One region of the Herpetosiphon sp. genome, then DNA from elsewhere that is predicted to be linked to it. Evidence: riboswitches for the same ligand, from Rfam matches in the RefSeq annotation. Region 1 holds a riboswitch; the other holds the start of a gene.
What was found. Region 1 has a riboswitch for S-adenosylmethionine ahead of DEF47_RS17575 (homocysteine synthase). Riboswitches for the same ligand answer to the same signal wherever they lie in the genome.

Region 1 (5,612 bases):
ATTAGTGCACGATCTGCTGGAGCAATTTAGCCCTGATCCGTATGTCCAAGCCTTGATTGTGCGCAGCTACCTCGATTATTGGATTGCTCAGGTGGTGGGTGATCGGGCGGCCTTTATTCAAGGTTTGGAGCAGCATTACGAACGCCAAGCTCCAGTAATTCGCCAGCGTTTGGGTAGCTTACGCCACAACCAGCAGTATCCATTATTTGCTGATTGGCGCGAACATTTGCGCAACCATTTTGCCGATTTGCAGCTGGCAGAGACTAAGCAACAGCTGCAATCGAGCGTAACAGCGCATTTTCAGCGCTATCAAGCTGAACTACCAGCCATTTTGGCCGAATATCCACTGACAGGCTTACTCTTTGTGCCCAATTATCTGCATTTGGTGCAAAATCGCTTGGGCTTGAGCGTGATGCAAGAGCTGCAATTGCTGTATATGCTGTATCGCGTGCAAATTGCTGAACTTGATGTTGCTCCAACCAGTGTGCCGTTGATTCTAGAGCCACGCTAGAACCTATATCGCTTTTAGTATCGCTTAGCCTCTCGTTTTACGGGAGGCTACATTGTTTAATTAAGCTAGCTGAATACCCTATTGAAGGAGGATGCGATGGCTCCAGTATTGGTCGTAGAACATCTGCAAAAACACTATGGCAACCATAAAGCAGTCAAAGATGTTTCATTCAGTGTTGAGGCTGGGGAGATTTTTGGGATTGTTGGCCCGAACGGGGCCGGAAAAACGTCATCGGTGGAATGTATTATTGGCCTACGCCCGGCAACTGCTGGCACGATTCAGCTTTTGGGTCGCGATTTGAAGCAGCATGGCTCATATATTCGCAGCAAAATTGGCGTGCAACTGCAACAAGCAACTCTGCCTGATCGCCTGACCGTGGCCGAAGCGTTGCAATTGTTTGGCTCATTTTATCCCCAAGCGCGGCCTTGGCAAAAAGTGATCGAAGAATGGGGCTTGGCCGAGCAAGCCAAAACCGCCTTTGCCAATCTTTCTGGCGGCCAAAAGCAACGCTTGTTTATTGCGCTTAGCCTAATCCACGACCCTGAAATTGTTTTTCTTGATGAATTGACGACTGGTCTCGATCCCCAAGCGCGGCGGATTACCTGGAATTTAATTCAAGATGTGCGCAAGCGTGGCAAAACCGTGATGTTAGTAACTCACTTTATGGAAGAAGTTGAGCGTTTATGCGACCGAATTGCCGTGATTGATCAAGGCACAGTGATTGCGCTCGATACGCCAGATCGTATGATTGCGGCCTATCAACATGATTTGCGCCAACAACCAGTGCCCAGCCGCGACTTGCCGCACCCCGAACGAGTAACTTTTGAAGATGTCTTTTTACGTTTGATCGGCCAGCCCGCCCATTAATTGCGTTTAACAGTTGATTGGCATGCCCTCACCCCCTGACCCCCTCTCCCGCACGCGAGGCGAGGGGGAACCCGCCCAGCAAGATGATTGGAACTCCCCTCGCCCGCCGCAGTGGGAGAGGGGCTGGGGTTGAGGGAACCCAATTACCTATTCAGGAGGAAGTATGCACGCTTTTTGGCAAATTGTACGAACTGAATTGCGCTTGATGGGGCGTGATCTGACCAACCTCAGTTTTATTGTCTTTTTTCCAGCGGTGATGGCCTTGGTTTTGGGATTACAAATGCCGGCTGGACCGAGCCAAACCGCCAATGCCTTGATGATGTTGGCGTTTGGCCCGATGATTTTTGGCATTATGGCGTTTCCGATGAGCTTGGTGAATTATCGTGAGCGTGGTATGTTGCGGCGCTTACAAATCACCCCAATCTCGCCGTTGCGCTATTTGTTGGCTCAAGCCTTGGTTGGCTTGTTGTTGGTATTGCTGGGTGGCTTGGTTGTTTTAATACTCAGCGTGGTAGTTTTAAAATTGCCGTTGCCTGCCAATCCACTTGGCTTGATTGCCAGCTTTTTGGTTGGATCAATCGCCTTTTCGGCCTTGGGAGCTTTGCTTGGCAGCCGGATTCGCAATACCCGCAGCATCCAAGTTGTGAGCATTTTGGTGTTTGGGGCAATGGCGGTGGTGCTGGTTTCGAGCACGACCGGCCAATCGGGCCTGCTTCAACAGATTGGCGCTTGGATACCTGCACGCCATTTGGTGCAATTAATCGAAGCAAATTGGTTGGGATCAAGTTTCAATATTTGGCCGAGTTTGGCCGTATTGGCGCTGTTGACCGTGGTCAGCCTTGGCTCGGCAACCAAATTATTTCGCTGGGAATAGACCATTAGCAAGCCCTAAACCCATTCCGATGCTAATCAGCTAGGAATGGGTTTTTGGTTGTTTAGCAAGATTGTTAAGTAACTTGAAATTGATTCTTGACAATTCTGTTTAACTATGTTATAAATAGCGCATACAAATAAATATCACTTGCGTAACTCATCCAGAGGGGTGGAGGGATCGGCCCTATGAAACCCCGGCAACCGCAGGCAGCAATGCTTGGACTGGTGCTAAGTCCGACAGAATCATTCTGGAAGATGAGGGGCGGCGCACAAACCTATCTTTCGATGGTTACTTACAGCCTCTCATCAACTGATGAGAGGTTTTTTGGTTCGTAGGCACTGAAGCCTATCGCAATGGCGCGAATCGGAACAACCGTAGCATTCGAAGATTATAAACAAGGAGTCCTGATCATGGCTGACGAAGTGAAATTCAACCGATTCGAAACCTTAGCGCTCCATGGTGGTCAAAAACCCGATCCAACCACTGGTTCGCGGGCTGTGCCAATTTACCAAACCACCTCGTATGCCTTTCGGGATACCGACCATGCTGCGGCGTTGTTCTCATTGGCCGAGCCTGGTAACATTTATACGCGGATTATGAACCCCACCAATGATGTGTTTGAGCAACGCTTGGCTTTGCTCGAAGGTGGGATTGGCGCTCTGGCACTGGCATCAGGCCAAGCCGCCGAAACCTTTGCAATTTTGAATGTCGCTGAAGCTGGCGATAACATTGTTTCAGCAACCAACTTGTATGGTGGCACTTACAACTTGTTCCACCACACCTTACCACGTTGGGGCGTGCAAACCCGCTTTGTTGATGCTAGCGATCCCGAAAACTTCCGCGCTGCGGTTGACGAACGCACCAAAGCTTTCTACTTGGAAAGCATTGGCAATCCTAAGTTGCAAATCCCTGATTTTGAAAAGATTGCCCAAATTGCCCATGAAGTTGGCGTGCCGTTGATTGTCGATAACACGGCTGCAACCCCATTCTTGTTGCGGCCAATCGAGCACGGCGCAGACATCGTTGTGCACTCAGCAACCAAATTTATTGGTGGCCACGGCACGACGATTGGTGGGGTGATTGTTGATGCAGGCAAGTTCGATTGGGCTGCCAGCGGTCGCTTTACCCAATACACCACGCCTGATCAATCGTATCACGGCTTGCGCTTTGCTGATTTGGGCGCACCAGCCTACATTCTCAAAGCTCGGGTGCAATTGTTGCGCGACTTTGGTTCATGTCTCAGCCCATTCAACTCGTTCTTGCTGTTGCAAGGCTTGGAAACTCTGCACTTGCGCTTGGAACGCCACGTGCAAAACGCTGCGGCTGTTGCTAAGTTCTTAACTGAACATAAGAATGTCGCATGGGTCAACTACCCAGGCTTGCCCGGCCACCCATCATATGAATTGGCGCAAAAGTATCTGCCTAAGGGTGCTGGTGCATTGGTTGGCTTCGGGCTTAAAGGTGGTTTGGCTGCTGGTCGGAGCTTTATCGACAAGTTGCAATTGTTCTCACACTTGGCCAACATTGGCGACTCGAAGTCGTTGGCAATTCACCCAGCGACTACGACCCACCAACAATTGACCGATGAAGAACGCTTGGCAACTGGTGTGACCGCCGATTACGTTCGCTTGTCAGTGGGTACTGAAGCCATCGACGATATTCTCGCCGATTTGGAACAAGCCCTTGCTTAATCGCTTAGTGTAGTGGTTTACGGGATTGTTGCTCATGCCCTCACCCCCTCTCCCGCCGAGCGAGGCGAGGAACCACCAAACCGGACTCCCCTCGCCCGCTTAGTGGGAGAGGGGCTGGGGGTGAGGGAACGCAGATATTTGGCAATCTGATGAACCATTACCAATCGTGCCAGCAGTGAGAGTGTGTTGACACTGCTGCATGTCAGGGAGTTGCGACCCTAACCGAAATTGTACGGGTGGATGCTCAACTGCTGCTGAGCATCCACAGACCAAGGAGTTCCCGATGTCGCATAATCATGATTTACTCAAGCCTTTACGCTCAGCCCATGGCGAGTTTGTTACAACCGTTCTTGCCCAGGCCAAAGCGGCAAATCCTGCACCGTTAGTTGAACAATTGGTAGCCCACAATCGCTGGGCTGTGGCACAACTCCGCGCCGTGCCGCAGCGAGCTGGAGCAATGCCCCCTGCTTCTGGCACCATGATCGATGTTAGTGGAATGCTAGCCGAATTGGCTGCGAGCTGTGCAGATTTGGGGGCGGCTGTCCGCGATTTACCAGCGGAAGCAGTTGAGTGCGGTTCAAGCATGGTCGATGCGATCATCGGGTACTATCACGAACAAACCGCCCGCTTGCGCCAAGGAGGTACGCGGCTATGACCGATACCGTCACCTTGGGCGATGTGCCGACCGTTACCCAACCTGCTTGGGGACGGTCGGTTGGCTTTGTAACGCCGCAAGTGCAGATCTTCACTGAGCCGTTTCGCACCGCGAGCGGCGCTTTGATTCCAGCACCATGGCAACTAAGCTATGAAACCTATGGCAAACTCAATGCCGATCGCTCAAATGTGATTTTGCTGTGCCATGCGCTTTCGGGCGATGCTCATGCTGCTGGTCGTTATAGTGTTCACGATAGCAAAGCTGGTTGGTGCGAACCCTTTATTGGCCCTGGCCGTGCCTTTGATACCGACCGCTATTTTGTAATTTGCTCGAATATTTTGGGCGGTTGTGGTGGCTCAACTGGGCCATCATCACTGCACCCACACACCGGAACCCACTGGGGTAGCCGTTTTCCAGTTTTGACGATTGGCGATATGGTGGCAGCCCAAGTGCGTTTGCTTGATGCCTTGGGAATTGAACGCTTACTGGCGGTTGCTGGTGGCTCACTTGGTGGCATGCAAGCGCTCGAATGGGCTGCAAGCTGGGGCGATCGGGTGCGAGGTGTGATTGCCTTAGCGACCACGGCGCGTTCCTCGGCAATGGCCATGGCCTTGAGTGCTGCTGGTCGTCAGGCGATTGTTAGTGATCCCGATTGGCGCGGCGGCGATTATTATGGTACGGCTGGCCCAGTCAATGGCTTAGCTACAGCCCGCCGGATCGGCCATATTAGCTATTTAAGTGCTGAAGCCTTAGAAGAAAAATTTGATCGGCGTTGGCAGCACGAAGCCTCGCCCCAATGGAGCCATCAACCTGAATTTGCGGTCGAGAGCTATCTCGATTATCAAGGGCGTGCGTTTGTGCAGCGCTTTGATGCCAATAGCTATTTGGTGATTTCGCGGGCTATGGATTATTTTGATTTGAGCCAACGAGCTGGTGGCCTGACCACAGCCTTTGCAAATACCCAAGCGCGGTTTTTTGTGGCGACATGGAGCAGCGATTGGCTCTACCCTGAGC
Region 2 (5,612 bases), on a different contig from region 1:
GGCTACTACCCTGATGCTCAACCAATGCATCTCAAGCTCTTATTTGCCCCTGCCGATGGGAGAATTCTAGGGGCGCAAATCGTTGGTGGCGCTGGCGTGGATAAACGCATCGATGTCTTGGCGACGGCAATTCGCGCCAAAATGAGCGTCCACGACTTGACTGAGCTTGAGTTGGCCTATGCGCCGCCCTATGGCTCGGCCAAAGATCCCATTAACATGGCTGGATTTTTGGCCAGCAACCTGCTCGATGGCACGGTGAAATTCTGGTATGCCGAGGAATATCCCGCGATCACTGAGCATGCGCTGATCGTTGATGTGCGCAACCCTGATGAATATGCAGCGTGGCACATTCCAGAAGCGATAAATCTGCCGCTGGCTGAACTACGCACCGCGATTCCAAGCCTCAAAGCCCAAGCCGAAGGGCGACCAATTCGCTTACACTGTATGGTTGGCATGCGCAGCTACATCGCCTACCGGATTTTGCGCCAAAGCGGCTTCACGAATGTGGCAACGCTAGCTGGTGGCGCATTGACCTTGAAGGCATTTGGTCATTAATCATTTTTAGCACCATAACCTTTTCGTTGCAAAACCCTGTTGCAGTGCAGCAGGGTTTTGTCTATCTCAAAATCCAGCAAACAATCATCCAAGATCCATTTTGCATCCATTTGATTGTTCTACACTACACATAACGACATTTAGTCAAAACTTTTCAAGCATCTAATTCAATGGAGGTTCAATGAACAAGCAAATGTGGTGGCACAGCATTGTAATCCTTTTATTATGCGTTGGCTGTACTGCGGATGGAGTGAAACGGACAAGCATGCCCAACATTATGTATCCAGCTTCAGCCCAGTTCACAAGCACGCCTACGCCGCTTGCCTTGAACCAGCATGGCCGAACCGTCAGTTATATCACAGAGCTTGCACCTGCTGAGATCGTTCAATATTATGTGAATGAAAAAAAATCTAGATGGATGGGATGATATCTTTATTAGAGAGCCAAATCGCACGCTAGAATTAGCCTCAATGGAATGTCCGATTATCGAAATGACTGTGCTAATTACCCCAACGATCACCTACACCGATGTTTCTCTACGATTCAGCGAAGATGATTGTATTTAGCTCAACATTGATTCCTATATCAAATTTGTTTATATTCACGTATTAATAACAAAGCAAGGAAATGGCAATGACAATTGTGCATTTAACTCCAATTACTCGCGAAAATTGGCAAGCATGTTGCGAATTAAGCTTGCCTGCCGAACAGCAAGATTTTGTCGCATCCAACCTCTATTCAATTGCCGAAACTCAGTTTTACCCAACCATGCAGATTCGCGCGATTCTGACCCAAGCCGATGCATTGGTTGGCTTGGCAGTTTATGGCATTAGCCCTAATACTGGCCAATATCGAGTTGCGCGATTAATGATCGATCAAGCGTATCAAGGCCACGGTTATGGCCGCGCAGCAATGCAGGCAATTTTAGCCGAGGTCGCAGCCCTTGAGAATATAAAGCAGGTCTGGTTAAGCTACCGCGAACATAATCATGCCGCCCGCAACCTCTATCAATCCTTGGGCTTCCAAGAGCAATCCTGCGATCCAAATGGTCGGATTGTGGCGATGTATGCTTTGGCTACACAGGATTAATCAGCCAAGATTACCCTTGATCTAGCGGCATAACCCTTGCTCAAGGCTTGCCCAAAGCGCACATATCAGGAGCAGCCAAGCAATGGATTTACATAGCGGATATCCGTTTTGGGCAGTTAAAAATGGCTTATTAAATATCTACCCTCGTTTGCAGAACGATTTAACCTGTGAGGTTGTGGTGATTGGCGGCGGCATTAGCGGAGCACTGATCGCTCACTACCTCAGCGAGGCTAATATCGATACGGTAGTGCTGGAAAAACGTGAGCTTGCTGGGGGCAGCACTAGCGCCAGCACCGCCTTGCTGCAATATGAAATCGATACGCCGCTAACTGAATTGGTTAAATTGGTTGGCGAGCAACAGGCAGTTCGCGCCTATCACCTATGTCGCGAGGCAATTGATAAGGTTGCCGATTTAGCCCAAAAAGTTGGTGTAGCAGACCATTTTTCATACAAAACCAGTTTATATCTCGCTAGTAGTCGCTGGCATGTCAAACAATTGCGCCAAGAATTCGCCTTACGTCAAGCTCATGGCTTCAAACTCGATTTGCTCGACAAAGCCGCGATTGGCGAACGGTTTAGTTTTACCGCTCCGGCGGCGCTATATTCCTACAGTGCAGGCGAAGTTGATGCCTTTCAACTATCCCATGCACTTTTCAAGCAGGCGGCGCAACGTGGCGTACAAATTTTTGATCGCACGGTTGCCAAAGAATGGCAAAGCAACAGCGACGGTGTAACGGTCACCACCGAAACTGGCTATCGCATTCATGCCAAATATCTGATTTTGGCGGCGGGCTATGAAGCGCAACACTATATCAAGCCCAAGTTGGTGAAATTTCGCAGTAGCTATGCACTGGCAAGCGAGCCATTAACCGATTTTAGTGGCTGGTATGAACGATGCTTGATTTGGGAAAGCGCTCGTCCATATGTCTACTTGCGTACCACCAACGAAGGCCGAGCCATTATTGGCGGCGAAGATGATCAGATTGATCTGCCTGCCAAGCGCGATGCCCTACTCGAACGTAAGGCTGCCAAATTAACTAAACGTTTTAATCAATTGTTTCCGCAGATCCCCTTGCATGTCGATTATCGCTGGGCTGGAACCTTTGGCGAAACCAAGGATGGCTTGCCCTACATCGACAATTTGCCCGATCAGCCACGGATTTTGCTGGCGCTAGGCTATGGCGGCAATGGCATTACCTATAGCGTGGTCGCCGCCGAACTGTTGCGTGATCGCGTATGTCAACGAGCCAATCCCGATGCAGCGATCTTTCGGCTTGATCGCAACTGAGCCAACTTGGGCAACCTGCCCAAACCGCGCTAAAAGCCATTTGTCACAAGCAATTGACTATGCTATAATCGCCTACCGAACTGTGGAAAATCAGTGAATAAGCGATCTCTCATCGAGATGGGCAGAGGGACTGGCCCGACGAAGCCCGGCAACCCCATTATTTGGAAGGTGCCAAATCCTGCAGGTTCGGCCTGATAGATGAGTTTGAGCATGCGGGCCTCTCTCTGAGAGGTTTTTTTGTGTAATGCAACCAATGGCTGACGTACTTAAAACTGTTTGGTGGGATGAAGTTCCCTGTTTGATCGACCAACGTCTTTTGCCAGCAACGCTGGATATTGTACGTTGTGAGGATTTAAATAGCGTGATCGAGGCGATTCGCTCAATGCAAGTGCGAGGCGCTCCAGCAATCGGCATCACGGCAGCCTATGGCATGGCCTTGGCCGCCCAACGCAGCACCGCCCAAACCAGCAGTAAATTACTCGAAAAACTAGCTAAAGCCAAAGCGCTGCTTGATGCCACGCGGCCTACGGCGATCAATCTAGCTTGGGCCACTCAGCGCATGCTTGACGTAGCCCAAGCCAATCACACACTTGAGGTTGATCAATTACGTCAGCGTTTATTGGCTGAAGCCGAGGCCATTCGCGACCAAGACGAGGCTATGTGTCGGGCAATCGGCCAGCATGGCAAAGTACTCTTGGCCCAATCGCGCAATGTGCTGACCCACTGCAACGCTGGTGGTTTAGCCACGGCAGCCTATGGCACGGCGCTCGCACCAATTCGCGCAGTCCATGAAGATGGGCAGCCAATTCATGTTTGGGTCGATGAAACGCGGCCATTTTTGCAGGGCGCACGACTCACCGCGTGGGAATTGCAACAGGCAGGCATCGATTTAACCTTAATTACCGATAACATGGCTGCTTATTTTATGCAGCAAGGCCAGGTTGATTGTATTATCGTTGGCTCGGATCGGATTGCGGCAAATGGCGATGTTGCCAATAAAATCGGCACTTATGGGCTGGCAGTGTTAGCCAAAGCGCACAATATTCCACTGTATGTTGCTGCGCCAACATCGACCATTGATTTGCAGACCGCCGATGGCGCGGCAATTCCAATCGAACAACGTTCAACCCAAGAAGTAACCCATATTGGGCAACAGGCAATTGCGGCAGCAGGCATTAAGGTGGCGCATCCGGCTTTTGATGTGACTCCGGCGCATTTGGTAACAGCAATTATTACCGAACAAGGCATTGCCTACCCGCCCTTTGCTGAACAATTACAAACCATGGTTGAGGCTGCCAATGCCGCCAACGCTGGCAAGTGAGTTTCGCTGTCAAGCGATCGCACCATTTGATCTGCCCTATACCAATCAGGCAAGTGCATGGGCGGCCCAAATGCGTTGGACTCAGGGCTATCCGATTGCCCCAACCTTTGTTGCGCAGCCCTTATGGCGTTTGAGCACCCATGGTTTTCCTGGCTTGAACAGCGACCCACACTTCGATCTAGCTCAGCTCGAACGCCAGCTTGAAGCCCATCAATTGGCCTATCTCGAAAATACGGTTGGTCATGTGGCAGTTGACAGCGTTGAACAATTGCTTGATCATACGCCATGGCTTAATGATCGCCAGTTGTTGCCGCAAGCCTTAGGTTTTGGTTTATATGGGCCGTTGAGCTTGGGCTTGACGCTTATCGATGACCAAGAACGCCCTTTATTGGCCGATCAACGCTTGCGCGAGGTCTTGACACAACATTTACACTTACGGATTGGTTGGCTAGCTCGCGAATTGCGCATCCACGATATCCAAGGTTGGGTCTGTTTGATTGAGCCATTTTGGAATGCCCAAGCGCACCCATTTAGCTCAATTAGCCAAGCTGAGGCCTATAGTTTGCTGGCTGAAACCATTCAACATAGCCCAATTGCTTGTGGTATTGCTCCAACTGGTTCAGCTGTCGATTGGCCTTTGTTGATCAATAGCGGCATGCGGGTGTTGGTGTGCAGCAAAGAGCAACGCCAAGATTTGCTAGCTTGTGGCAAGGGCATTAATGATTATTTAGAAAATGGCGGGGCAATTATTTGGGAATGTTTGCCCAGTGATCCCGCCCAACTGGCTGAAATTCAGGTCAGTGATGTCGTCAATGAATGGACTGAATTATTACGTGAAGCACTCGATCACGATATTCTCAACAGTCGCATACTTGATGGCTCGTTATTAACTATCGCGCATGGTCTCGCTCAACACGAGCCAAGCCATGCCGATCACGCGCTTGGCCTGTTGGCCGAGGTTAGCCGCGTCATTCGGACGCACTATAAATTGCAGTGAGCGCTGCTATCCACGTAGCATAGCAGCGGTATCGTTCTCATATAGGAGTTTGTTCGTGCGGATTGTTGTAGCTGGATCAATTGCCTACGATTACATCATGGTGTTTCCTGGGCAATTCAAAGATCATATTTTGGCCGATAAAGTTCACGTGTTGAGCGTGAGCTTCTTGGTAGAATCAATGAAGCGCATGCGTGGCGGCACTGGGCCAAATATTGCCTATAACTTGGCTTTGCTTGGCGAACGTCCCACGGTTATGGGCACAGTTGGCGAAGATTTCAGCGAATATCGCACTTGGCTGGAAAACGCTGGGGTCGATACCGGCTTGATCAAAGTGATCGAAGGTGATTTTACGGCTTCGTGCT

Region 2: another riboswitch for S-adenosylmethionine. It lies ahead of mtnA (S-methyl-5-thioribose-1-phosphate isomerase); the one in region 1 lies ahead of DEF47_RS17575 (homocysteine synthase).

What each region holds. Positions count from the first base shown of each region.
Region 1 is NZ_DOPT01000081.1:60,144-65,755, reverse strand. Features, by position in the region: gene DEF47_RS17590 (thiopeptide-type bacteriocin biosynthesis protein) at 1-511, shown strand, start outside; gene DEF47_RS17585 (ABC transporter ATP-binding protein) at 608-1,378, shown strand; gene DEF47_RS17580 (ABC transporter permease) at 1,542-2,252, shown strand; SAM riboswitch class I at 2,406-2,513, shown strand; gene DEF47_RS17575 (homocysteine synthase) at 2,663-3,943, shown strand; gene DEF47_RS17570 (hypothetical protein) at 4,227-4,598, shown strand; gene metX (homoserine O-acetyltransferase MetX) at 4,595-5,612, shown strand, end outside.
Region 2 is NZ_DOPT01000046.1:40,928-46,539, reverse strand. Features, by position in the region: gene DEF47_RS10775 (FAD-dependent oxidoreductase) at 1-555, shown strand, start outside; gene DEF47_RS10770 (GNAT family N-acetyltransferase) at 1,189-1,644, shown strand; gene DEF47_RS10765 (NAD(P)/FAD-dependent oxidoreductase) at 1,727-2,932, shown strand; SAM riboswitch class I at 3,039-3,137, shown strand; gene mtnA (S-methyl-5-thioribose-1-phosphate isomerase) at 3,186-4,253, shown strand; gene DEF47_RS10755 (hypothetical protein) at 4,231-5,250, shown strand; gene DEF47_RS10750 (carbohydrate kinase family protein) at 5,306-5,612, shown strand, end outside.